DNA from 3 places in the Chryseobacterium sp. 7 genome. Region 1 is predicted to be linked to each of the others. Evidence: riboswitches for the same ligand, from Rfam matches in the RefSeq annotation. Region 1 holds a riboswitch; each other region holds the start of a gene.
What was found. A riboswitch is a leader RNA that binds a small molecule or an ion and turns the genes downstream of it on or off. The one in region 1 is predicted to bind cobalamin.

Region 1 (8,292 bases):
GGCTTCAGGTAAGTGTTTCCGATATTGGTATAGTACAAATCATTAAAAGTGGGAAGTCGGAAAATTCTTTTATAAAATGCCCTAAGGGTAAGATCCGGGATTATCTCTGGCTGATAGCTCATAAAAACAGCTGGAGTCCATTCTCTGGCATCTCCCGGTCTTTTATTTTTTCTTACTTCCTCAAATGTAAAGGTTCCTAAAAGGCTTGCCAGAATTTTGAATCTGTTCCATTGATAGGTTGTTGCCAATGCAACCAATGTGGTATAACGGGTAGGATAAGAAAAGTTATCCAGATTGGCGTCCAGATTATTGTACTGAAAATCTCCACTCAGATTGACATCCCAATTGGGCGTGATTGAATAGATATTGGATGAAGAAAGGTAAAGCTCTCTTTGAATATAAGTGTTATCGGTATGAATAATAGATTGTGAACGAACCGTATCCATGAAATGGGTATAATCGTAAGCGAATTTTGCTTTCAGCTGTGTTTCAAATTTTGGAAACAGTTTCTTTCTCAGGTTAGCCTGTACAAAATAATTTTCATCGGAAAGTCTCGCTCCTCTACCTCCGAAACGTCCATTTACAATAGGAGCAGGCATTCCACGGTCTGAAATATATCCGTATCCTCTGATATTCCAGCTTCCGTTATTTAAAGTTCCATTTAAAGAAGTTTCAAAACGCTTTGCTTTAATATCTGAATCCTGCCTTTTTGCAATCGTATCATAAGCCTGCTGACCGTCTGGATATTTCTTTGCATATCGAAATCTGTAGATTCCGTCACTCTGCATAAATTCTCCGCTGAAGCTGGCAGAAACCCTGTCTGAAATCTTCTGTTCCAATCGGAATGAAGGATTAAAAAGATCAATAGAAGCACTTTTTGCTCTTATAATGAGATTAGTTTTTCTGTTTCCTTTAAATACGGGAGTTTTAGGCTGTAAATAAATAGATCCCGAAGAACCGAAGTCTTTTGCCGGCTGAAAAATCTCACTTTTCTGTCCGTTATATAATGATATTTCTTCCAGATCATCCAAAGAATATCTTCCCAGATCTACCAGTCCGTTTTGAGCATTTCCTAATTGAATTCCATCATAGAAAACACCTACGTGCTGACTTCCCATACTTCGGATATTAATGGTTTTCAAACCACCCAAACCTCCATAGTCTTTGATCTGAACACCGGAAAAATACCGCAAAGCATCTGCAACAGATTGACTGTTCAGTCTTTCCAGCTGCTCGCCCTGTAAGGTCTGTGCAGGAAGGATTTCTTTAAAATTCTTTTTATAAAGATTGATTCCTTTAATGGTCTCTTCCTGTAAACTGTCTTTTTTCTTAGTTTGAGAAGACAAAAGTTGGGATGTTATCACCAGTATGATGAAAACAGCTTTTTGAATTGCCGAAGTAGTTAGTTTTGCCGCCATTAGCTCATTTAGTATCATGAAGACGCTAATGGATGTAAGAATACAACGACAAAGCACAGCTGTCACTGCACAGAATCATTGATGTCCTAAGCTTTATTCCACGAAAGCGTCAAACGATTATTTTCTGGCAGGTCTTCTGACTTACTCCATTTTTGAAATCCTTCCCATTAAAAAACAGTGGATATATTCTTCAAAAACTTTGGTGTGGAGCTTACAGCAGCGGGTCTGTTCCGGATTCTCACCGGATTCCCTTTTAAGAGCTTTTTAGGGCTCACCAAATTCCCGCAAAGATAAATAATTATTCCTAATCCCCAATTAAAATCATGATTCATAAACAATTAAAGCTCCCGAAGGAGCTTTAACGTGGTTTTTTCAGGGGTTTGTCTTTAAATTCCAATATTCAGAAAAATACTGAACCTTGATTTTGCTTCAATATCGCCACCTGCCAAATGAGTATACATGGGAAGCATCACTTCACTTCCTAAACTCAGCTTTTTATAAGAAGCTTCAAATCCCAGTTTTCCGTATAAAGCACTTCCAGCCGTATTGGGCAATGCTTCATCAAACTGTTTGTTCTGAGCATACACTTCTCCCTGAACACCCGTCTTTACAGAAAAAATAGATTTTTCATTTCCCGCAACCTGATAAAAACCCGTCGCTGCATAATTCCACTGATTTCCAAAGCGGTAATTTTTCTTATTCTCTGTTTTGATAGTATAATCTGTATTGACCAATACGGCCACTTTATCTTTTTGAAACTTATAATTCAAAGCGGCCTGATAATCCCAACTTCCGGTTCCCAGCTGAAAACTCGGATTGACTCCGGATGCTCCTTTTTCATCAAATTTTCCAAGCGGAATTTTCACTCCCAAGCCTCCACTCAGGTGATGAAAATTATTTTTAGAGCTCATCAGCTGGTAAATTCCCATCAGATTCAAATCCCCAATTCCATTAATTTTAATATCTCCCTGCATGGTTTTCTTTTCATGGAAATGGAATGGAAGGCTTGCGTAAACACTCAGTTTTTTAGTCAATGGAATTTTTCCCCAAAGCTGTAACGTATTAAAATACTGATCCTGCGTAAGATCTTTTACAAATAAGTTTTCTTTTGCTTTATAATGCTGGGCAAAGTATTTGATTCCTACAAACTGCGGATTCAATAAAGATTCAAAGCCGGAAGAACCATTTCCTGCCGCACAGCCACAGGCATCACAATCCTCATCAAAATCGAATCTGCTAAAGCTATTTGGAGCGATATAAGCACTGTCTTTAATAGTCTTTGCCTGATTCAGGTTACATAGGATCAAACTTAGTATTACTATAATCTTCTTCATGTCTTCTATAAATTATTCTGCAAATTTTGGATTGGATATAAAACTTTTATCCGATAATGTTTTCAGGAATGCAATGATCGACTGTTTTTCCTGGCTGTTCATGGCAATACCTATATGACCATTCTGTTTCAGCTGAGGATCAAGATTGGCATTATCTTCTACCTGATCTGAATAAAAATTGAGCACTGCATCTAAGGTGTAAAATCTTCCGTCATGCATATAAGGTGCTGTATATTCTACATTTCTCAAACTTGGAACACGAAATTTCATCCAATCCACCTGATTAAGGGAAACTCTGTAACGCCCTGCATCCTTGAATTCTGTATTGTAATACATTCCCGTGTTTCTGAAACTCTCATCGGTAAACAGTTCTCCGCTATGACAGGAAGCACACTTCTGCCCGAACAAAACCATTCCCTGAGATTCTGCTGAAGTCAGTTGTTCTTTTCCCTGCTTGAATCTGTCGTATTTTGAATCTGCAGAAATCAACGAAGCCATAAACTGCGACAATGCTTTCAGAATTCTTTCTCCGGTAATGGTTTCGTCTCCGTAGGCTTCCCTAAACAGTTTTTTATACTTCTGATCATCTTTTATTTTCGAAATCGCTTCCGGTATGGAACTGTCCATTTCATTAACATCTGTAATCGGGCTGATCGGCTGTTCATTCAGATTATGAATTACACCGTCCCACATATATCTTTTCAAAAAAGCCATATTCTGAATAGGTGGTGCATTCCTGATTCCGATTCTATCGTCAACTCCATGACTTACTGTGTGACCGTGATGGGTAAAAGCATTTTCCTGAATATGACAGAAACCGCATGAAATGGTATTATTTCGGGACAATCTGCCTTCATAGAATAATTTTCTTCCCAGCTCTACTCCATTTTTAGTCACCGGATTAATTGATTCGTCAAATGTCATTTCCGGAAAATAAGATGGAAACTGCAGGTTATACGCTTCATCTTTTTCCAATGGCTGTATCACCTCATCTGTACAGGAAATACAGCTTAAAATAAATACAAGAACCAGTATTGTTTTTACAAAAAAATTAATCATTATGAACGTGATCTACTTTAAACATTTTTGTAAGGTTATTGGTAACATCTACCAGGTGTTGGTTTGAACCCATCAGCATATCATTACCAGTGGCAAGAATAAGCGCCTTATCTCCGCTCAGAAACTGGTTCAGGTCTGCCAGAATATGAACAGAAGGGCGAATCTGACCTGTTACTCTTGCTGTTGTAGGAAGATTCAATGTGATTTCGCGGTATAAATCAACCTGTTGATTAGCCGTTACATTTCCCATATTTCCGGTATGATTCATGAATTCCTTTGAAGGAGCATCATTTCCATATTTCCCTTCCAGTTTTACAAAAATATAACCGGCAGCCCATGACCATGTCATTCCCTTCTGTTTGGCTTTTGTCCAGAATTCAGCCTGCCCGTCTTGTCCTAACAAGTATGCTTTCTGGCTGACACCTAATCCGAATTTTATTTTCTTATAATTATTTTTCGGAACACCATCCAGATTAAGGTATATAATTCCGGCTACAGCATCTGCCTGATCTACGATAAAAGCTCCTTTATCAGGGTTGTTTTCATTGTATTTGAATTCATTTCCATTCTCGTCTATCAGTGAGATGTTACTGATTACATATTTCAAAGCAGAAAAGTTATGTTTCTGTCCGTTAGAAGATGTCTGAGTTGTTTGATTCAAGACAATATCCCCAACATTATTAAATCCGTTTTCAAATTTGATCTGGAGTTTTCCGGGGGTTGTATCCTGTGGATTTTCGTCATCTCTGCTGCTTTCGCAGGCTACAAAAGAGAATAAAGTAAAGGCAATTAAGAATAGTGATAAATATTTAGAAATTTTCATTGTTGATTTTTTAAGTTGAATTATAATTTTTGAATGCAGAAACATTTTTTTTTCCACAAAAGGCATGAAAGGTTCTTACACTTAAATTATTTTTAAGTGACGGATTTTATGCATGATAAAAACACTCAAGCTTTTAATTTATCTAAGCTTAAGTAACTTTTGTGGTTGAATAGTGATAGGTATACTTAAAAAACCGGTGGTTTGAAAATGTGGGTAAGAAACAGAAAAGAATAAGCTGTTTCGTAGGTGAAGTTGAAATTGAAAAACGACTGTTTTTCAGTAGTATTGATCTCTGTAGTCTCCGGCAGAATATAGGTATCAAGGATTTTCTGTCCTGAGTTTTTGAGTTTCTGAAAGGGTGAAGATTCCGAATCATTGGTTTTGGCCAGCTCTTTACTCAGGTAACATTTTCCGTTACAGTGAATCTCCGGCCTGGATTTATTAATACAGAGAACTTTAACAATATAATCATAATTTACAGCATACTCTACCACGAGCACTAAAGGTCGTAGCACCATATAAAAGGTAAAAAGTATGCTGTAAAATAATTTCATCAGACTATTTCTTGCTTATCGCTTCGTCATATCTTCTGCTGATTTCTTTCCAGTTGGTAACGTTCCAGATCGCAGTCAGATAATCTGCTCTTTTATTCTGATATTTCAAATAATAAGCATGTTCCCATACATCAATTCCGAAGATAGGAGTTCCTTTCTCTTCCACTACATCCATCAAAGGATTGTCCTGGTTAGGAGTAGAAGAAACGAATAGTTTTCCATTTTTATCCACAGAAAGCCATGCCCATCCCGATCCGAAACGGTCTGCTCCGGCTTTAGCCATTTTTTCTTTAAAAGCATCTATACTTCCGAAAGTTTCAGTGATGGCTTTTGCCAATTTTGCTGAAGGTTGTGTATTTTTCTGAGGCGTAAGAACGGTCCAGAACAATTCATGGTTGTAATGTCCGCCTGCATTATTTCTTACTGCAGCCGGCAGTTTGGAAACATTGGAAAGAATCTGGAACAAAGTTTCTTTTTCCTGTGGAGTCCCCGTAATCGCTTTATTCAGGTTCGCTACATAGGCTGCAGCATGCTTTGAATAATGAATTTCCATCGTTTGGGCATCAATATTCCCTTCCAAAGCATTATAAGCATATGGCAGAGGTGTCTGCTTAAACTGAGCCAGTGTAAACTGAGCCGCAAAAACTGCACTTAAAGCAGCTATTTTCAAAATCTTCATAACGTTTTTGTTTATGGTTTAACAATGTTTTTTATTAAGCGGGAAGATGGGAGATGGAGGCTGGAAGCAATTTATTTTTAAAGAATAACTTCTTCAACTTCTATTTTGCTTTTACAGCTATCTTAAAAATCGCCAGAGCTTCATCGTCTGGAATAACTTCCAGCTTCAAACATCCGGCTTCCCTCCTCTCTATTTCAATAATTTCTTAATATCCTCAATCAGAATTTCTCTATCGGGGTGGTATTTTCCTGTCAGCATTGGTGTTTTACCTTCCGGATCTCCGTAATTCAATCCTGAATAATACAGAATGGGCATATTTTCTTTGTTATATCTGCATCGGATATTTCCGTCCTGATCTACCAGTGCAATCATTCCGCTGTGGTTCAGGCTTTCTCCTTCATCTTCTTTATCACCTACGTAAATATTAAATTTATCTGCAAGATTCCCGATATAAGTGCGGTCTCCGGTCAGGAAATGCCAGTTCGGAGATGTTGCTCCTATTCTTTGGGCATGTTCTTTCAGTGCTGATGGAGTATCGTTTTCCGGATCAATGCTGATGGAAATAATACCGAAGTTCGGATCATTAATCTGATTCTGAATAGCCTTCATATTGGTATTCATCACAGGGCATATTGTAGGACATTTGCTGAAAAAAAATTCTACGAGATATACTTTACCCAGCATATCTTTATTGGTAATTTTTTTACTGCTCTGATCTGTGAGTTCAAAATCAGGAACTTTCATCACGGTGTAAAGGTTCTTTTTAAAATACCCCATTCCTACCCCTATTCCCAGGAAAAGCAACGCAAATACCGCAATGGGTATGATCACTTTACTCTTATTATTGTTCTTTTTATTTTTGGGCATATTTCTCAGGGCTTTTTTTGAATTCAAGTTTGCAGGATACACTGCAAAAACCGTACGTTTTATTTTTATATACAGCAGTATCTTTAATAGATCCGGCTGTTTTCATGTGGCAAATCGGATCTTCTTCATTCACCACCTGTACATTTTCTACATGCTTTCCTGAAGAGTCCATATGGCTCGCATGCTTTACCTGAGGCGTTTCCTTGGTACACGACAGTAATGATATCGACAGCAGTGCGGTCAAAATAATAGGAGATTTCATTTTAATGTTAAATTGAAATTAATAATATTAAATAAAGTGATGATACAATGCACAAGTCTGAGAAAACACGGAATTCCTCAATGTATTTTAAATGCATAGTGTATCTTTAATGACTTTCATTTCATAAACTAAAAATATAGTTTACAATAAGAATGAAGCCAACGGAGGATGGAATATCCTTGAAAAGTATTCTGAAGAGTGAGAATTAAAATAACTGGAGTCTGGAATTTCAGAAAGTGATTCTGAGCTCACATGAGATGAGAAAGAAAGGATATCATGAGAAATAAAAACATCTAAGCCTGCAATCTTTATGGTTTGGGAGCTATTGGACTGTTTTTCTGTTTTTGCCAGTTCTTTTTCTACATAGCATTTCCCTTTACAGGTTGATTGTGGTACGTTTCTGTTCTCACAAAGGTTTTTCACAATATAATCATAGTTCACGGCATAGTTTACCAATGGCAAAACGGGACGTATTGCAACAGTAAAAATGATGAATATGGAAATGAATACCTTCAACGATTTTGTTCTCTGTTACAAATATACTACTTCAAAACTGTTTTACAGATGATTTATGATGAATGTCATTGTGATTGTATACTGTTACCCACAAAAATTACAAAACTGTGCCTATCAAAGGAATCATTTTATCCCGAACTTTGATTCAAACTTTAGACCTAACCAAAACTTAGTTCTTTATATAAAAAGTTTAATCTTGTTAATAAAAGCTTTGCTGATGTCTTTGGCAGAGCTTTTTTGTTTTTTAAAATGTCTTGTTTTGTTGGATAAACGCAAAGACGCAAGTTATTTTTTAATGCTTACTGCTTTAAGGCGCAAGGATTTTATCTCCGATAAAATTTAATATTACTAATAATGAGACTGAATGAAGCTGATCATTAAAAAGTAATCTTGCTGAAAATCTTTGATTTTCTTGCGTCTAAAAAAAACAGCACAATTTTTATCTTCTTTAAGCCTCTGCGATTTCCAACAAAAAATCTGTTATTTTTTTTAAATTAAGTTTTGATACGTGCACGATGTTGGAAACGCAAAGACGCAAGTTTTTTTAATGCTTACTGTTTTAAGGCGCAAAAATTTTATCTCCGATAAAATTTAATATTGCTAATAATAAGACTGAATGAAGCTGATCATTAAAAAGTAATCTTGCTGAAAATCTTTGATTTTCTTGCGTCTTAAAAAATACCACAATTTTCATCTTCTTTGCACCTTTGCGATTTCCAACAAAAAAACTGTTATTTTTTTAAAAAAAGCCCCGCTGAAATTCAGCAGAGCTTTTATTGA
Region 2 (8,292 bases), 770 kb from region 1:
ACAATACCGATGCTGTGCTTCACCATATTCAGGCAAATTTCTTTATTGGCAGTAATTCCTACCACACATTTGTCACGAAGGGTATCTAAAGCATTGCAAAGGAAGTTGATATTTTCCATGATGGCATGGGAAAGTACCGGTTCCATTACATTCAGCTGTAACTGTCCTGCTTCTGCAGCAAAAGTCACGGTAAGATCATTTCCGAATACTTTGAAACAAACCTGATTTACCACTTCCGGAATCACCGGATTTACCTTACCTGGCATGATAGAAGATCCCGGCTGCATTGGTGGAAGATTGATTTCAAAAAGACCTGCTCTCGGGCCTGATGAAAGTAATCTTAAGTCGTTACAGATTTTGGATAATTTTACGGCAAGACGTTTTGTAGCTGAAGAGTAAATTACATAAGATCCTGTATCTGGAGTTGCTTCTACCAAATCTGGTGCGGAAACAATCGGGAATCCTGTAATCTGAGCTAAGTTTTTAGCACAAAGAGTGGCATACCCTACCGGAGCATTTAATCCTGTTCCAATAGCGGTTGCACCCATGTTCACTTCTACAAAAAGGTTTGCATTGTTATTCAGTTTGGAGATATCCTCTTCCAACGTAGCGGCATACGCTTCAAACTCCTGTCCCAAAGTCATTGGAACAGCATCCTGAAGCTGTGTACGTCCCATTTTGATTACGTCATGAAACTCCTGTCCTTTTGCACGGAAAGCGGTGATAATTCTTTCCAGTTTTTCTACCAGTCCGATATTCATCTGAAGCAATCCCATTTTGATTGCTGTAGGATAAGCATCATTGGTAGACTGTGAAAGGTTGATATGATCATTAGGTGAACAGAATTCGTATTCTCCTTTATTTTTTCCTAATTTTTCCAATACGATATTGGCGATCACTTCGTTCGCATTCATGTTGATGGAAGTTCCTGCTCCCCCCTGAATCATATCTACCGGAAACTGGTCATGATATTTCCCTTCTACAATTTCATCACACGCTTCTGCTATTTTAAAATACAGGTTTTCGTCTAGAAGTCCTAGTTCATAATTGGTTTTGGCCGCTGCTTTTTTTACAAACGCCAATCCTTTTATGAAATCCGGATATGAAGACAAAAGCTGTCCTGAAATTTTAAAATTGTCGATAGCTCTTTGTGTCTGAACCCCATAATAAGCATCTAAAGGCACATTCAGTTCGCCTAATAAATCACTTTCTTTTCTGAAATTTTCCATTACAGATATTTTACTGTTTTTGATCGTTTAAAGATAGCAAAAACGCATCTAACCGATGCGCTTTAATTTGAATTATTTTGTTGGATATTTTTGATTCAAAGCTTGCAATATTGCCCATGTTTCGCCATCCATAATTCCGTCATAATTTTGTGGACGGAAGTGGTACTGGAATGCTTCAATGGTTTTCTTGGTAGCATCATCCCATTTCCCGCTCAGATCCATCCCGTAACCGAATTTCTGCAATGCAGTCTGGATAAGGAAAATAAAGCTTGTATCGTTATATCTTGCTGTAATGTCTGCCTGCGCTGCCTCTAGATAAGTCTGCTTAGCCGCTTCGTCATACCACATTCCTACCTGGTATTCGTCATAAAGCTTTTTCCATGGGAACATTGGCCCAGGATCCTGCTTTCTTGTAGGAGCAATATCTGAATGTGCCAATACGTTGGTAGGCTGTATCTGATATCTTGTTACAATATCTTTAACCAAAGCGGCTACTTTTTTCACCTGCTCATCACTAAAAGGAGCAAATGTTCTATTACCCGCAGCATCCGTGGTATACCCCATATTGACAATTTCAATACCGATGGAAGTATCGTTAAGATTTTTATCATTTCTCCATGCACTTACCCCTGCGTGGTAGGCACGTTTGTTTTCATCTACTAGTTGATAAATCTCATTACCTCCTGTATTATTTACCAGATAATGGGCACTCACAGCCTGTTGGGTAAGAACGGTAATTGATTTATCGTCCGGAAGTGCCGTATAATGTAATATTAGGTAACGTTGTCTGAAATTCTGGGCAACTGCAGGGAAATAAGTTTTCACCACTTTATATCCAGCTGGTTTTGCCGCCACAATAGAACCATAACTTGCCGTATTATCATTTTTTGTTGGGTCTGCTATATTAGTAGTAAAAAAGTCTACTCCATGATCAGATACAACTTTTGGTTTTGGAGCTACCGGAGTGGTAGGTTGAACCGTCGGTTTGGCCTGTGTTATTGGGGTTTTCGGTTTGTAAGTATTTTTTTTCACATTTTGCTGGGAAGTACATGAAAAAACAAAAGTGCTTAATCCGATGATATATAATGTCTTACGCATCAGTTTGGTTTTTGGATGATTTATTAGCTCAAAAATACGCAAAATTTTCTTGAATTTTATTTGGTAAATAAAGAAATCTGTTCTATATTTGCACTCGCAATAACGGAACAACGATCATTAAAAAATAAAAAAAAAGGAGGGTTGCCGGAGTGGTTAACGGAGCAGTTTGCTAAACTGTCGACGCGAAAGTGTCGCAAGGGTTCGAATCCCTTACCCTCCGCTCTTCTTATATATTCGGGGCGTAGCGTAGTCCGGTCATCGCGCCTGGTTTGGGACCAGGAGGTCGCAGGTTCGAATCCTGCCGCCCCGACTGTTTTAGTAGTTTTCTCAAAACTATTTAATGGGTGCGTAGCTCAGCTGGATAGAGCATCTGCCTTCTAAGCAGACGGTCAAAGGTTCGAATCCTTTCGCGCTCACATAAAGACTTACTGGAAACGGTGAGTCTTTTTTGTTTATATTAGTTCCATGTATTTTTGCTATATACTCTATTCTAAAACTCTAGATAAATTCTACATTGGACATTCTTCAGAATCTTTGCAGGAAAGATTAAGAAAACACTTATCTGATCACAAAGGATTTACATCCAAAGCTAAAGATTGGATTATTGTTTATTTTGAAACTTTCGACTCAAAATCACTTGCCTACAAAAGAGAAAGGGAGATTAAAGCTTGGAAAAGTAAATTGAAAATAATAAAATTAATCGAAAGCTCAGCTAGATAGAGCATCCCGCTTTTTAATCGGGACGGTCAAAGGTTCGAATCCTTTCGCGCTCACTTAAAGACTTACTGGTAACAGTGAGTCTTTTTTGTTTTCCATGGTTTTCTTTGATCAAAAATAAAAATCTTATGTAGAGAAGCTATTAATACAAGATTAATTATCTGTAAAGTATTGCCCAAACCACTGATCAAAACTTTCTTTATATTGAGCCTGAGCATTTTTAATCAGTAAATCAGGTTCTTCAATTCTATTTAAACCATAATCTCCTTTCATCCAAGTCAAATATTCGTTTAAACCTTCATTCTCTTCATAATCGTCTTCGTCTTTATAAAAATAAGCCTCATCGAAATCTACTGAAATTTCAGTGTCAAAAGTGAGTAAATGTAAAAGCTGTACAATATTTTCAGCAATAATATGAACACCTCCTTCATCTCCAAAAACTACAACAGGCATTTTATGTAAAGGCTGATCCGTTCCATTATTCCAGATGGCATAGAATGAACCTGAACCATTGGCCTGAGCAAAAGGCAGCATGCTATTCAAAAAATTTTCGTCATCACTCCAGCTTTTCAATCCGGATTTATTATCAATTAAAACACCAAAACCTTGTGAATAGTTTTCAAACGAGGAAATAGTATTCTGGAAATAGATTAGCTTTTCAAGCTCTACCGGAATTTCACTCAGGCCCAAGTTTTGTTTAAATTCTGCAATGTCTACCATGATCTACTATATATGACTAATAAAATTTATAAAATGAAAGAAGAATAGCAAATTTATTAACTATCTTTAATTTTCCGGGTATCTTTTATATTAATTTAACAACATAAACCATCCGTTTTTCTTCTAAAACACACATCACAACTCAAGCATTTTCAATAGATTACATTAAAAAAACTATTGATTACATAAAATATCTTTTTCATTATTATAAAAACCCTATATTTACCACCAAGGAGTTCTTAAAACCTTCTTTATCAACCGAAACTGGTTACACTTAGCTGTGTATTAAAAGGGAATCGTGTGAAAATCACGAACTGTCGCGCAACTGTAAGTAACACATAAAAGTTTTTATCCATTGATATCCACTGTATATTTTTTATATGGGAAGGATGATAAAAACCGTTACAAGTCAGGAGACCTGCCTATTTCGTATTGACGATGCTTTCGCGATTTGAAGCTTACAGTCAGGTATGATACGATATGGATATAGTGTGATAACTTTTTTATCAGTCTATTTATTTTTTGAGATGAATATGAGTATACATTAGTGCTGCTCATAATTCTGTAGCTCAGTCGTATACCCTTTCCGTAATTTTCTTTCTTCATAAAGCACCGCGAAGTTTACTGAGAACTTTTTATAAGATTTAATCAATGTAAAAAGTAATGGTGTACCAAAGCAATCTTAATTATTCATGGAATCAACACAGGCTTATTTTACAGGTCTGGACAATCAGAGTTTTCCAAAATTCCAGATATCTGGACAATTGTAAGATTTCTCAGCTTCTCTCCCATCTTTTCTTTTTTACTCAAAAGCTAAAACATTACAGATCTTATGCTTCTTCACAGACAAACAAACTTCAACTCAACAATACATATTAAAATGATCAAAAATGAAAACTGGAAGTCACCCGGATTAAAATTCCGGAAGGCCATGGAAAAAGAAAATCCCCTTCAGATTGTGGGAGCCATCAATGCGAATCATGCATTATTGGCACAGCAGGCTGGTTTTAATGCTATTTATCTTTCAGGAGGAGGTGTTGCCGCGGGATCTTTAGGAATTCCTGACCTTGGAATTACTACTCTGGATGACGTACTCATAGATGTTCAGCGTATTACTAATATTTGTGATTTGCCCCTTTTGGTGGATATTGATACAGGATTCGGACCTTCTGCCTTCAATGTTGCCCGAACGATAAAATCATTGATTAAAGCCGGAGCAGCAGCTATTCACATTGAAGATCAGGTGGGCGCAAAACGTTGTGGACACCGTCCCGGAAAAGAAATCGTAAGCAAAGAGGAAATGGTAGACAGACTTAAGGCCGCAGCAGATGCCCGTACCGATGAAAATTTTGTGATCGGAGCAAGAACAGATGCTTTTGCGAATGAAGGTCTTGAAAAAACTTTAGAAAGAGCTGTTGCTTATAAAGAAGCCGGAGCAGATTTCATTTTTGCCGAAGCAGTTCCTGACTTAACCTTTTATCAAAAATTCGTTGACGCGGCAGGAATTCCGGTACTCGCCAATATCACTGAGTTTGGGATGATTAAAATGTACACTGTAGAAGAATTAAAAAATGCAGGTGTGGGACTTATCCTCTACCCTCTTTCTGCATTCAGAGCAGCCAATAAAGCGGCGCAGAATGTCTACCTGCATATCCGCCAGGATGGAACGCAAGCTCATGTACTGGATACGATGCAGACCAGAGAAGAGCTCTATCAAAGCATTGGCTACTATGATTATGAACAAAAATTAGATAACCTTTTTAAACAAAATACTCATGTCAACGAATAGCGAACCAACATTTAAACCTAAAAAAAGTGTAGCACTTTCCGGGGTAACAGCAGGTAATACCGCTCTTTGCAGTGTAGGAAAAAGCGGAAATGATCTTCATTACAGAGGTTATGATATTCTGGATCTTGCAGAAAGAGCACAATTCGAAGAAGTAGCCTACCTGTTGATTTATGGTCAGCTGCCTACTGAAGCTCAATTAAAAAATTATAAAGCAAAATTAAAATCATTGAGAGGGCTACCCCACTCTGTAAGAAATATCTTAAAAAGTATTCCGGCAGCGGCACATCCAATGGACGTGATGCGTTCTATGGTTTCAGCAATTGGAAGCATCCAGCCTGAAAAAGACGATCACAATGTGGCTGGGGCAAGAGATATTGCAGACAAATTACTGGCATCATTCAGTTCCGGACTTTTATACTGGTATCACTATACACATAATGGCAAAGAAATTAATGTAGAGACGGATGATGATACTATCGGCGGGCATTTTCTTCATCTTTTACATGGTAAAAAAGCTCCTGATTCATGGGTAAAAGCAATGGAAATATCTCTTAATCTGTATGCTGAGCATGAATTCAATGCATCTACATTCACTGCTCGTGTTATTGCCGGAACCTCATCAGACTTTTATTCCTGTATCACAGGAGCTATCGGAGCTTTGAGAGGTCCAAAACATGGAGGAGCCAATGAAGTGGCTTTTGAAATACAAAGCCGTTACAATTCTCCTGATGAGGCAGAAGAAGATATTAGAAAACGTATTGCCAGCAAAGAAGTTATTATTGGATTCGGGCATCCCGTTTACACCATATCGGATCCAAGAAACGTAGTCATAAAAAAAGTAGCCAAAGAACTTTCCGAAGAAGCAGGAGATATGCTGCTGTACAATATCGCTGAAAGGCTGGAGACTGTCATGTGGGAAGAAAAGAAAATGTTCCCTAATCTGGACTGGTTCTCCGCAGTATCTTACCACCTGATGGGAGTTCCTACCTTGATGTTCACTCCATTATTTGTTATTTCAAGAGTTACCGGATGGAGCGCTCACATTATCGAACAAAGACAGGATGGGAAAATTATCCGCCCAAGTGCCAATTATACAGGTCCTGAAAATAAAGACTTTGTATCTATCGAAAACAGAAAATAAAAAAATCAATTCATAATTAAATCAAAAAATAAAGATGTCATCACACATTTCAAACGAAAGACCACAACCGGATCAGGTATTAACAGATATTGCAGATTATGTATTAACCTATGAAATCAAAAACGATTTAGCCTGGAAAACAGCTCATTACTGTTTATTAGACACCATCGGATGCGGATTGGAAGCACTGACCTATCCTGCATGTACCAAACTTTTAGGGCCTATCGTAAAAGGTACTGTAGTTCCGAACGGGGCTAAAGTTCCGGGGACTCAATTTCAATTAGATCCTGTACAGGCTGCTTTCAACATCGGAGCAATTATCCGCTGGCTCGATTTTAATGATACCTGGTTAGCCGCTGAATGGGGACATCCTTCAGATAATCTGGGAGGAATTTTAGCAACAGCAGACTGGCTTTCCAGAACAAATATTGCAGAAGGAAAAGCTCCGTTAAAAATGAAACAGGTTTTGGAAGCAATGATCATGGCTCATGAAATCCAGGGAGTTATAGCATTAGAAAACTCATTCAACAAAGTAGGTTTAGACCATGTTTTATTGGTAAAACTAGCCTCTACAGCGGTTGTTGGAAAACTGATCGGTTTGACCCGCGATGAATTGATCAATGCCATTTCTCTAGCATTTGTTGATGGACAGTCTTTAAGAACATACCGTCACGCTCCCAATACAGGAAGCCGTAAATCATGGGCTGCCGGAGATGCCACATCAAGAGCTGTACGTCTGGCATTAATTGCCCAAACAGGTGAAATGGGCTATCCGTCCGTACTAACCGCAAAAACATGGGGATTCTATGATGTATCTTTCAAAGGAAATGAATTCAAATTCCAGAGAGAATATGGTTCTTATGTTATGGAAAATGTACTGTTCAAAATCTCTTTCCCGGCAGAATTCCACTCTCAAACGGCTGTAGAAGCAGCAATCACGTTACATCATCAGTTAAAAGAATCAGGAAAATCCGCTGAAGATATCAAGAAAATAACCATCCGTACCCACGAAGCCTGCATTCGTATCATTGATAAAAAAGGTCCGCTAAACAACCCTGCTGACCGTGACCATGCTATTCAGTACATGGTAGCAGTTCCATTGATTTTCGGAAGACTGACTGCTGCAGATTATGAAGATAATGTGGCATCAGATCCAAGAATTGACATCCTTCGTGATAAAATTGAATGTGTGGAAGATGTACAGTTTACTACAGATTATCATGATCCGGAAAAACGTTCCATTGCTAATGCTTTAACGGTAGAATTAAACGATGGAACAGTCTTGGAAGAAATCGTTGTAGAATATCCAATTGGCCACAAACGCAGAAGAGATGAAGGAATTCCTGAACTGATCAAGAAATACAAAGTAAATCTTGCCAGAATTTTCCCGGAAAAACAACAGAGAATTGTATTAGAAAATTCTTTAGAATACGATACGCTTGTTAATCTGGATGTCAACGAATTCGTTGATCTTCTGGTAATATAATCTAATTCAAAGGTTGAGAGTGGAAAATGAAATGCACTCTCAGCTTTTCACTCTCAATCTAAAAATCATGTCACAAAAAGTAAAAATATTAATCAACGGAGATTTTATAGAA
Region 3 (8,292 bases), 2.9 Mb from region 1:
TTTTGTCAGAATAAATATCATTGTTGTAAGCTTTGAAATTCTGAGGAATATTGATCTGTTTTACATCCACATACACCGTATCTGAAGTAGTGTTGATGGCTACATTTTCTACATCTTCTTTGCTTCCTCTATAGATCATATCTTTCTTAGCCATGCTGATTCCGAAATAAGTTCCCAATCCGATCAGAAGAAGGAATAAACCTCCTATTACCCATCCGATATTTCTCAGTTTTGTTTTTGGAGAGAAAATCTTAATGCTTAATAAGCTGAAAAGGATTGCCGGAATTAAGCTTCCGATGACCATCATGGCAGCCAGTACTTTATCAAGTCCCTGATCATCCATATAGAATCTGATCTCGTTAGCTCCCGGGAAATCTGTATCCATTCCGAAAAGACCGAATAAAACAAATACTCCGATAATGCTTCCTACCGCCATCAATACGAAGAATCCTCCTACAATATACTTGAATATATTCCATACTCCGCTGCTTGCGTTGCTGATGTAAGGTTTGTTTTCGTTATAGATTTCTCCGACCCTCTGAGTAGATTCATTGGCAAACTGTACCAATTTATTAGACTCATTCTTAAGATTGTCGAAGTTCATAGGCTTTCCCTGCATTTTCAGGAAATCTGCCGCTGTTTCAGCTTTTGGAAGTACGATCCAAAGGATTACATATAAAAGACCGATTAATGAAGAAGAGATAGCAGCTGTGAAAATTCCTAATATGAAGATTCCCAGCCAGATTGCTCTCATGGTAGTAATATCCATTCCTACATATTGAGCTAAACCTGCGCAAACCCCTGCTACTTTTTGTTTTTCCGGATCACGGAACAGTTGTTTTTTATCGGTATAGTTAGTTCCTGAATTGTTATTTCTTGTTGATGTTTTTTCAGAAAAATAAGCTTCTTCCTGTTCTTCAATTTTTTCAGGGCTTCCGATCTGTGCGATTACCTTTTCTACATCGGTATCGTTGATCACTTCACGTTTTCCTAAAGAATCTTTGAAAATCTCCACCATTCTTATTTCTATGTCATGCATTACTTCATCAGCCTCAGAAGCATCCAGAGAGCTTCTCAGAGCATTCAGGTAATCGCTGAGCTTTATATATGCGTGTTCTTCTATGGTAAAAGAAAAACCTGCGAGTCCTATTGAGAGTGTCTTGTTCATAGCTTTGTTTTTTAATTTTGTTGGGTGATTTGGTTTACTGAGGCTGTCAGTTCATTCCATGTGTTTAGAAGTTCATCCAGAAAAAGTTTTCCTTTTTCTGTGATCTGATAATATTTTCTGGGTGGTCCTCCTGTAGATTCTTCCCATCTGTAAGAGAGAAACTCTCCGTTTTTAAGTCTTGTAAGAAGAGGGTAGAGGGTTCCTTCCACTACATCCAGTTTTCCTTTTTTCAGTTCGTCAATAAGATCAGAAACATACATTTCTCGATTATTGATGAGACTTAGAATACAGAATTCCAGAATTCCTTTTCGCATTTGCGCTTTGGTATTTTCGGTATTCATCTTTGATAAGTTTTGTTAATTAGTTATATTCTTAGAAAAATGCTCCTAGCTAGCTGAGCCTATTCTAATTTTACATTACAAAGATATGTAAATAAAATGGTATTATGCAATACAAAGTAGTGTAATTTTTGAAATAAATAATTTAAATAGTTGATAATCAATTAAATAATTTTTAATTGAATTTTTGTAAAAAATGAATATAGATAAAAAATGCACGAAAAATCTTTAAAATTCCAATGAATTTTAGAGAAAATGAAAAGAAAGCAGGATCTTATCTGTTAGCTATTACTGATTGCTCATCACTCATCATATATTAATTTAGTATTCGTATTTTTGTTAGAAATAAAACACACCTAAATCATTTACTATTACCATGAATATATTTAGTAAGTATAGGCATTTGCCGGCTTTTGTTCTGCTTGGACCTGCATGTTTCGGACAATATCAGTTTGAGATTAAAAATGCCTCAAAGAGCTATGATGCTATCCTCCAGATAGAAAACTGTTATGATGACAGATGTGGAGGAAAAGGAAAGGTGGAGTTATTTGATAACAAAAACAGCAAAGTACAGACTTTTGTTTCTGATGATCTTGTTTTGTATGCTGAACAAGGGCAAAAACTGATTCCAAAGAAATTGATTCCTCTTTCAAAAGATCAGCGGGCAGTGATTATAGATGACTTTAATTTTGACGGAACAGAAGACGTGGCAATAAGAAACGGGAATATGGGAAACTATAGCGGTGCATCTTATGATGTATATGTCTTCAACAAAACAAGAATGGGGTTTGAGAAAAGTGATGAGCTTACAGAGCTGGGTTCAAACGGTCTTGATATTTTTGATGTGGATGCTCAACGTAAACGCCTCATCACCTATGGAAAATCCGGCTGCTGTGATATTTTTACTACAGAATATGCTGTAATTCCGAATAAAGGACTTGATAAGGTCTTTGAAAAAGAGGAAGATATGACTGTTGAGGGCCGCGTAAAAGTAACTACAAAAGAAAAGATAAATAATAAATGGATTACCAGAACAAAGGTATATCCGTCAGATCAATATAACAGAAATAAGAAGTAAGATGAAAATTCAGAAAGAGATAGATTTTATTCTGGCAGTAGATGCGCTTAAAAATGTACAGCGAAGAAATTATAATGCAGATGATTCCCGAAGAGAAAATACAGCAGAACATTCATGGCAGATTATCATTCTGGCTCAGATTCTTTATCCGTATGCTAAAAACCGCGCAGATATAGACTTATTAAGGGTAATAAGAATGCTTTCCATTCATGATCTTGTAGAGATTGAAGCCGGAGATACTTTTATTTTTGATGAACAGGCCATGGTAGGAAAGTTTGAAAGGGAAAAAGCATCTGCCCAAAAGATTTTTGGAATATTGGATGAACCTTTGCGTACAGAATTTTTTAATCTATGGCTTGAATTTGAAGATGAGAAAACACCGGATGCTGTTTTCGCCTGTGGGATTGACAGAATCATGCCGTTTATCTTAAACTCCCATACTTCAGGGAAAAGCTGGACGGAAGCCGGAGTAACAGAAAAACAAATTCGAAATATGCTTGAAAATGCCATAGGCAGAGCATCAGATGAAATGGGAGAGGCTTTTGATGTGTTACTGAACAGAAGTCTGGAAACAGAAAAAGTGATCAAATCACTTTAATGAATATATAATATGTTTCGGGCGGCCAAAGGCCGCCCGAAACATTATTTATAGTATTTGGATTGGTTTCTTGAATTCGTCAATCGCCACAAAAGTAAAATCACCTACAATGGCTTTTTCTCTTTCATAGGAATACATCTGTTCTGTGTAGATCTCAACGTTTACCTTCATACTGGTCTTTCCCACGTAGGAAACTTTCCCGATCAGCTCAACAATTGTTCCGGCAGGAATAGGTTTTTTGAAATCTATTTTGTCACTGCTTACCGTTACCACTCTTTTTCTTGCAAATCGGGTAGCAGTAATGAAAGCTACTTCGTCCATCAGCTGCATAGCCGTACCACCGAAAAGGGTATCATAATGATTGGTTGTGTTAGGGAAAACCGCTTTAAAGATTCTGGTTTCGGATGCTTCAATTCTTTCTTCTGTAGTCATATATCATTATTAATTAAAGCGAAATGAAAATAGATATTGGAGCAACAGAACAATAACAGGAATCAAGAGAATTCCTGAGATAATTCATCAGATCAATACAACTTCAGATCGCGAAAGTTACTTGTTTAAGAAATAGGCAGGTCTCCTGACTTGTAACATCTTTTATCTCCTTCCCATGCCTCGCACAGTGGATCTTTGATAAAGATTACAGTTACTTACAGTTGCGCGACAGTCCGTGATTTTCACACGGTTCCCTTTTAATCTGCAGTGATGCAGAACCAATTTCTATGATGAATAAGCGTTAAAACTTTTCGGTGGCAAAAATAATGAATTTATTCCGGATTATGGTAAATAATCTGGCTGATTACTCTTCCTTTCTTGATAGTCCAAAGGGTAGTATATCTGTTTTCTCCTGAACCGTTGATCATATAAAGAAAGATATTATCGTTGTCCAGGGAGGTTACACCTACATTCTCAAAATCCATGGTAGGCTGGAACATATTTTTGATGGCTTCTCTTACGAAAACAGATCCTCTTCCTGGCTGCTGTACCCTGATAGATTTAATCTCAGTCATTCCTTCGGGAAGGTCATTTCCAATTCCCCACGGTTTTACTTTATCAATGGTAAGAAGTTTTCCCTCTGCATCTTTTTCCTTTTTACGGTATCCGGCGTTGGAAGGATAGATGTCAATCACTACTTTGCTTCTTTGGGCAGTAGGAACTTTGGGATCAGAATTATCTGTGAAAATAAGTGATTTTCCATTTTTGGACTTGGAAGGCGTATAAGCCGGAAGCTGGTCAATATAAGCAATACGCTCTTTATTCACCATTCCTTCTTTGTCCAGCGTTTCATAACGTACAAAAGGTTTGTCATCATCCTGCTTTTCCGGATATTTAATCCAGATCCATTCCGTTTCTCCGGGAGCAGGCTTTACATAAACAAAAACATCACCTTTACGCATACGGATCTTATCTACAATTTTTCTGTAATTGTCCTTATGAACGCGTACATTGGCATATCCTTCTTCAGCCTTTACAACTCCGAAAGGAACTTTATTCTGCCCTTTTACAAAAGCGATAGATAAAATACTGAAAGCAGATAAATAGAATGCTTTGTTTATGAAAGTCATCATGAAAATTTTTTAATCCTTCAAATATATAAATTAAATGCTTTTCGGAAGATAATTATAGCGCTGCAGTTCACTTAAATCTTGTATTTGTTTCAGATGACCGCCAGAAAGCAGATAGATATAATCAGAAATATCCAAAACATCCTTAAAGTTATGATCAGAAATAATAAATCCTTTATAAGAAGATTGCTGGCGGATATTTTTCTTTAATTCTTCAGTAACTTTTGGAGAAAGACTGTGAAATGGCTCGTCCAATAAAATAAAGTCTGCTTCAGAATAAATGACCATAAGCGTTTCAATAATTCTCTGTTCACCTTTGGAGAGGGTTTTAGGTTTTTGATCAAGGAAAGGCTGTATGAATTCTGAAGTAAAGAGCAGCTCAGTATTTTTCTGATTACAAAAAAGAGGAATCAGATTTTTGATTTTTATATATTTTGGTAAAAAAAGATCCTGTGGCAAATAGGAAATTCTGTTTTTTCTATCGGATATGCTTTTCAGAATTTTATTGTCATATTTTATAAACTGAGTATCGCCATGTTCCACTCCAAAGATAATTTTTAGCAGCGTTGATTTTCCGCTTCCATTTCTGCCAAGTAATCCCATGATTTGTCCTGTTTCACATCCTATATAAATATCCTGCAGGATTTTTCTTTCATTAAAAGATTTTGTTACACTATCAACATGCAGTTTACTCATAATAAGAATAATGTTATAATTTTTACAGCGAGACTTAATAATAGGGTTCCTGTCCAAAGAAAAGTTCTTGAAAAACCTGAATGAGCATAAAAATAATATTCACTTTTAAATCTTAATTCATAAATAAAGTAATGAAGGACAGGTGCAATTAAAAGAAAACTTAAACCAAATGTTTCAAGGCTGAAGGGAAGCAGAAAAGAAATAAGCAATGAGAACAGCAAGGCGGGAATCAGTATCTTTTTATAAAAAATCCAAAGAATAGTAAAGTTTCTCGCCATGTTCAAAATATTAAGAATTAATATGCCTGTACAATATTATATCTACCTTCAAATATATTAAAAACGTTTATATGAAAGAAAAAAATACAGATTCCATGAAGAAATTAAAATAAAAAAGAGAGAGCACCAAAAGTGCTCTCTCTTACTATTTGCGTTAATGTAATTGCTGATGAATTAAATTCTTTCTAGTTCATCTGCATCAATTGTGGTTTTGAAAGTTCCGTAATTGACGATCACTTTGTTGCGTGAAATTTTTTCAATGGTTCCCACACTGGTACTTCCGGTAATACGAACACGCTGCCCGATTTTCATCCAGACGGCACGGTCGGTTTTACGTTGTTCTTCCAGTCTTTCATTGGTTTCAGCAATTTTTTCAATTACTTCTTCCTTTTTCAGCTGTTGAGTAATTTTTCTCTTCACAACCTGCAGACGTTTCGTTTCATCTTTATCACTTCCTAATTTTCTGAATTTCTCCTGTTCAAGAAGCTTTACAAAGTCTTTTACAACATCCTTTCTGGATTTCCCTTTGGTATAGCTGTCTATAAATGCTTCAATCTTGTTTCCGAACTGAAGTTTACGGTGTTCTTCCTCATACAGTTTCTGGAAATTGAATAATTTCTGCTGAAGCTGGTCATTCAGTTTCTGAAGGTTATCACGTTTGTCTTCTACAGATTCCTTTCTTTCAGCAAGATCAGATTTTAGTTTTTCTACTTCAAACTTTTCCTGTTGCAGTTTTACAATCGTTTTATCAAGATTAACGATATCGTGTTCCACCTTTTTCTTGGCAGAATGAATGATGAATCTTGGGATTTTATTCTTTTCCGCAACCTCAAAAGTGAATGAGCTTCCTGCCTGTCCTACTTCCAGTTTATACATCGGTTCCAATGTTTCTTCATTGAAGAGCATGGCTGCATTCTGTGCGTTTGGAAGCTGTTCTATCACCAGTTTAATGTTGGTATAGTGAGTTGTGATAATGGCAAAACTCTTTTTATCATAGAAAAACTCCATGAAACTTTCTGCCAGGGCACCTCCAAGCTCAGGATCAGAACCTGTACCAAATTCATCAATTAATAAAAGCGTATTGGCATCAGCCTCACGGATGATTCCTGACATTTTCTTTAACCTCGATGAATAAGTGGACAAATGGTTTTCAATAGATTGGTTATCACCAATATCAGTCATGATTTTCTCGAAGAAAAACATTTCAGATTTCGGATGAACCGGAACAAGAATACCACTCTGAATCATCAGCTGTAATAATCCTACTGTTTTCAGGGTAATTGATTTTCCACCGGCATTCGGACCGGAAATACAGATAATTCTGTTATGATCCGTTAGAGTTAGCGTCTGTGGATGGATGATTTTGTTTTCAATCTTATTTCTTAACCATAACAGAGGATGATAAGCATCTTTTAATCTTAATGTTTTATGATGGTTGATTTTCGGAAGAATTCCGTTGGTCAGTTCACCAAATTTTGCTTTAGCTCTCGTAAGATCAAGGTCAAAAATATAAACCTGGTATCTCCATAGCTGTGGTTGAAATTCCGCCAGTTCTGCAGTAAGTTTACGGAGAACTTTATCAATTTCTTTCTTCTCTTCCTCTTCATTTTCACGAAGCTTGAAATAATGCTTTACAACGCTGTCCGGCTGAATATAAGTGATAGAACCTGTTTTAGAAATTCCTAATGTTCTTCCTGCGACCCTCTTTTTAAATCCTGACTTTACTGCCAGAACTCTTTGGTCATCAATAATGGTTTCCCGGATGTCATCCAAAAAGTCACTTTGTCCATACGTGGTAAGCGCACGGTTGAAATTTTCCTGAATCGCTTTTTTAGCATGCTGAATTTCAGTTCTTATGCCTTTCAAAGCAGGGGAAGCTTCACTTTTTACTTCACCAAAACGGTTAAAAACCTTCTCTACCTTATCAATGATCTCTTTTCTGAATTCCAGCACAGAAACCTCTTCTAATAAAGTAGGAAATGTTTCCGGCATGGTAGGGAAGAACTTCTGAAGTTTTCCGATCTGTTCCGTGATGGTTTTTATTCTGATGAAAGCTGCATTTTCCAGACGGTAATTCTCAATCAGCATCAATTTCAGCTCACTTTCAATATCTTCATATTCATCAAACGGAATCGCATTTGAACTTTCAAAACTGGACAGATATTCTGACGTTTTTTTTAATGAAAGTTCCGCCTCGTCAATTTCCATGGGACGAAGTTGAAGAATTTTTTCTCTTGTTTTGGGAGAATACGCAAATGGGGAGATTTCCGCGAGCAATTGCGGAAACTCTAATTCGTCTAAATCTTCTTTATCTATATACACAGTGCAAATTTAGTGAGAATTTTGATTATTACGTATATCTGAGAGATTTACAGAATAAATTACCTTTGAAATTGATGATTATTAAAGTTACTCAAAATGAGTAACAGAATATAATAACCTTTGCGTTGATATAAATTATGATATTCTTTTATTACATTTGAGATATGAAACTGGAAACCAAAAGATTATTACTGAGAGACATCAACGAAAGCCACGTTGAGGATATTTTACGCATTCGAAGCAATGAAGTAA

Region 2: linked by a shared signal. The riboswitch ahead of prpB (methylisocitrate lyase) and the one ahead of CLU97_RS01335 (TonB-dependent receptor plug domain-containing protein) in region 1 are both predicted to bind cobalamin.
Region 3: linked by a shared signal. The riboswitch ahead of CLU97_RS14400 (acyl-CoA thioesterase) and the one ahead of CLU97_RS01335 (TonB-dependent receptor plug domain-containing protein) in region 1 are both predicted to bind cobalamin.

The regions. Positions count from the first base shown of each region.
Region 1 covers NZ_RCCA01000001.1:271,660-279,951, forward strand. The annotation lists gene CLU97_RS01335 (TonB-dependent receptor plug domain-containing protein) at 1-1,418, opposite strand, end outside; cobalamin riboswitch at 1,527-1,712, opposite strand; gene CLU97_RS01340 (transporter) at 1,805-2,752, opposite strand; gene CLU97_RS01345 (cytochrome-c peroxidase) at 2,765-3,811, opposite strand; gene CLU97_RS01350 (MbnP family protein) at 3,804-4,634, opposite strand; gene CLU97_RS01355 (hypothetical protein) at 4,820-5,188, opposite strand; gene CLU97_RS01360 (superoxide dismutase) at 5,193-5,867, opposite strand; gene CLU97_RS01365 (SCO family protein) at 6,057-6,734, opposite strand; gene CLU97_RS23515 (YHS domain-containing protein) at 6,721-6,996, opposite strand; gene CLU97_RS01375 (hypothetical protein) at 7,138-7,512, opposite strand.
Region 2 covers NZ_RCCA01000001.1:1,042,097-1,050,388, reverse strand. The annotation lists gene aspA (aspartate ammonia-lyase) at 1-1,229, opposite strand, end outside; gene CLU97_RS04890 (N-acetylmuramoyl-L-alanine amidase) at 1,302-2,327, opposite strand; tRNA gene CLU97_RS04885 (tRNA-Ser) at 2,463-2,547, shown strand; tRNA gene CLU97_RS04880 (tRNA-Pro) at 2,563-2,637, shown strand; tRNA gene CLU97_RS04875 (tRNA-Arg) at 2,670-2,743, shown strand; gene CLU97_RS04870 (GIY-YIG nuclease family protein) at 2,793-3,047, shown strand; gene CLU97_RS04865 (hypothetical protein) at 3,198-3,764, opposite strand; cobalamin riboswitch at 4,013-4,205, shown strand; gene prpB (methylisocitrate lyase) at 4,645-5,553, shown strand; gene prpC (2-methylcitrate synthase) at 5,540-6,694, shown strand; gene CLU97_RS04850 (bifunctional 2-methylcitrate dehydratase/aconitate hydratase) at 6,729-8,180, shown strand; gene mmsA (CoA-acylating methylmalonate-semialdehyde dehydrogenase) at 8,248-8,292, shown strand, end outside.
Region 3 covers NZ_RCCA01000001.1:3,138,519-3,146,810, reverse strand. The annotation lists gene CLU97_RS14420 (PspC domain-containing protein) at 1-1,168, opposite strand, end outside; gene CLU97_RS14415 (PadR family transcriptional regulator) at 1,180-1,509, opposite strand; gene CLU97_RS14410 (XAC2610-related protein) at 1,883-2,584, shown strand; gene CLU97_RS14405 (HD domain-containing protein) at 2,586-3,182, shown strand; gene CLU97_RS14400 (acyl-CoA thioesterase) at 3,231-3,614, opposite strand; cobalamin riboswitch at 3,732-3,912, opposite strand; gene CLU97_RS14395 (hypothetical protein) at 3,947-4,747, opposite strand; gene CLU97_RS14390 (ATP-binding cassette domain-containing protein) at 4,778-5,440, opposite strand; gene CLU97_RS14380 (endonuclease MutS2) at 5,893-8,040, opposite strand; gene CLU97_RS14375 (GNAT family N-acetyltransferase) at 8,205-8,292, shown strand, end outside.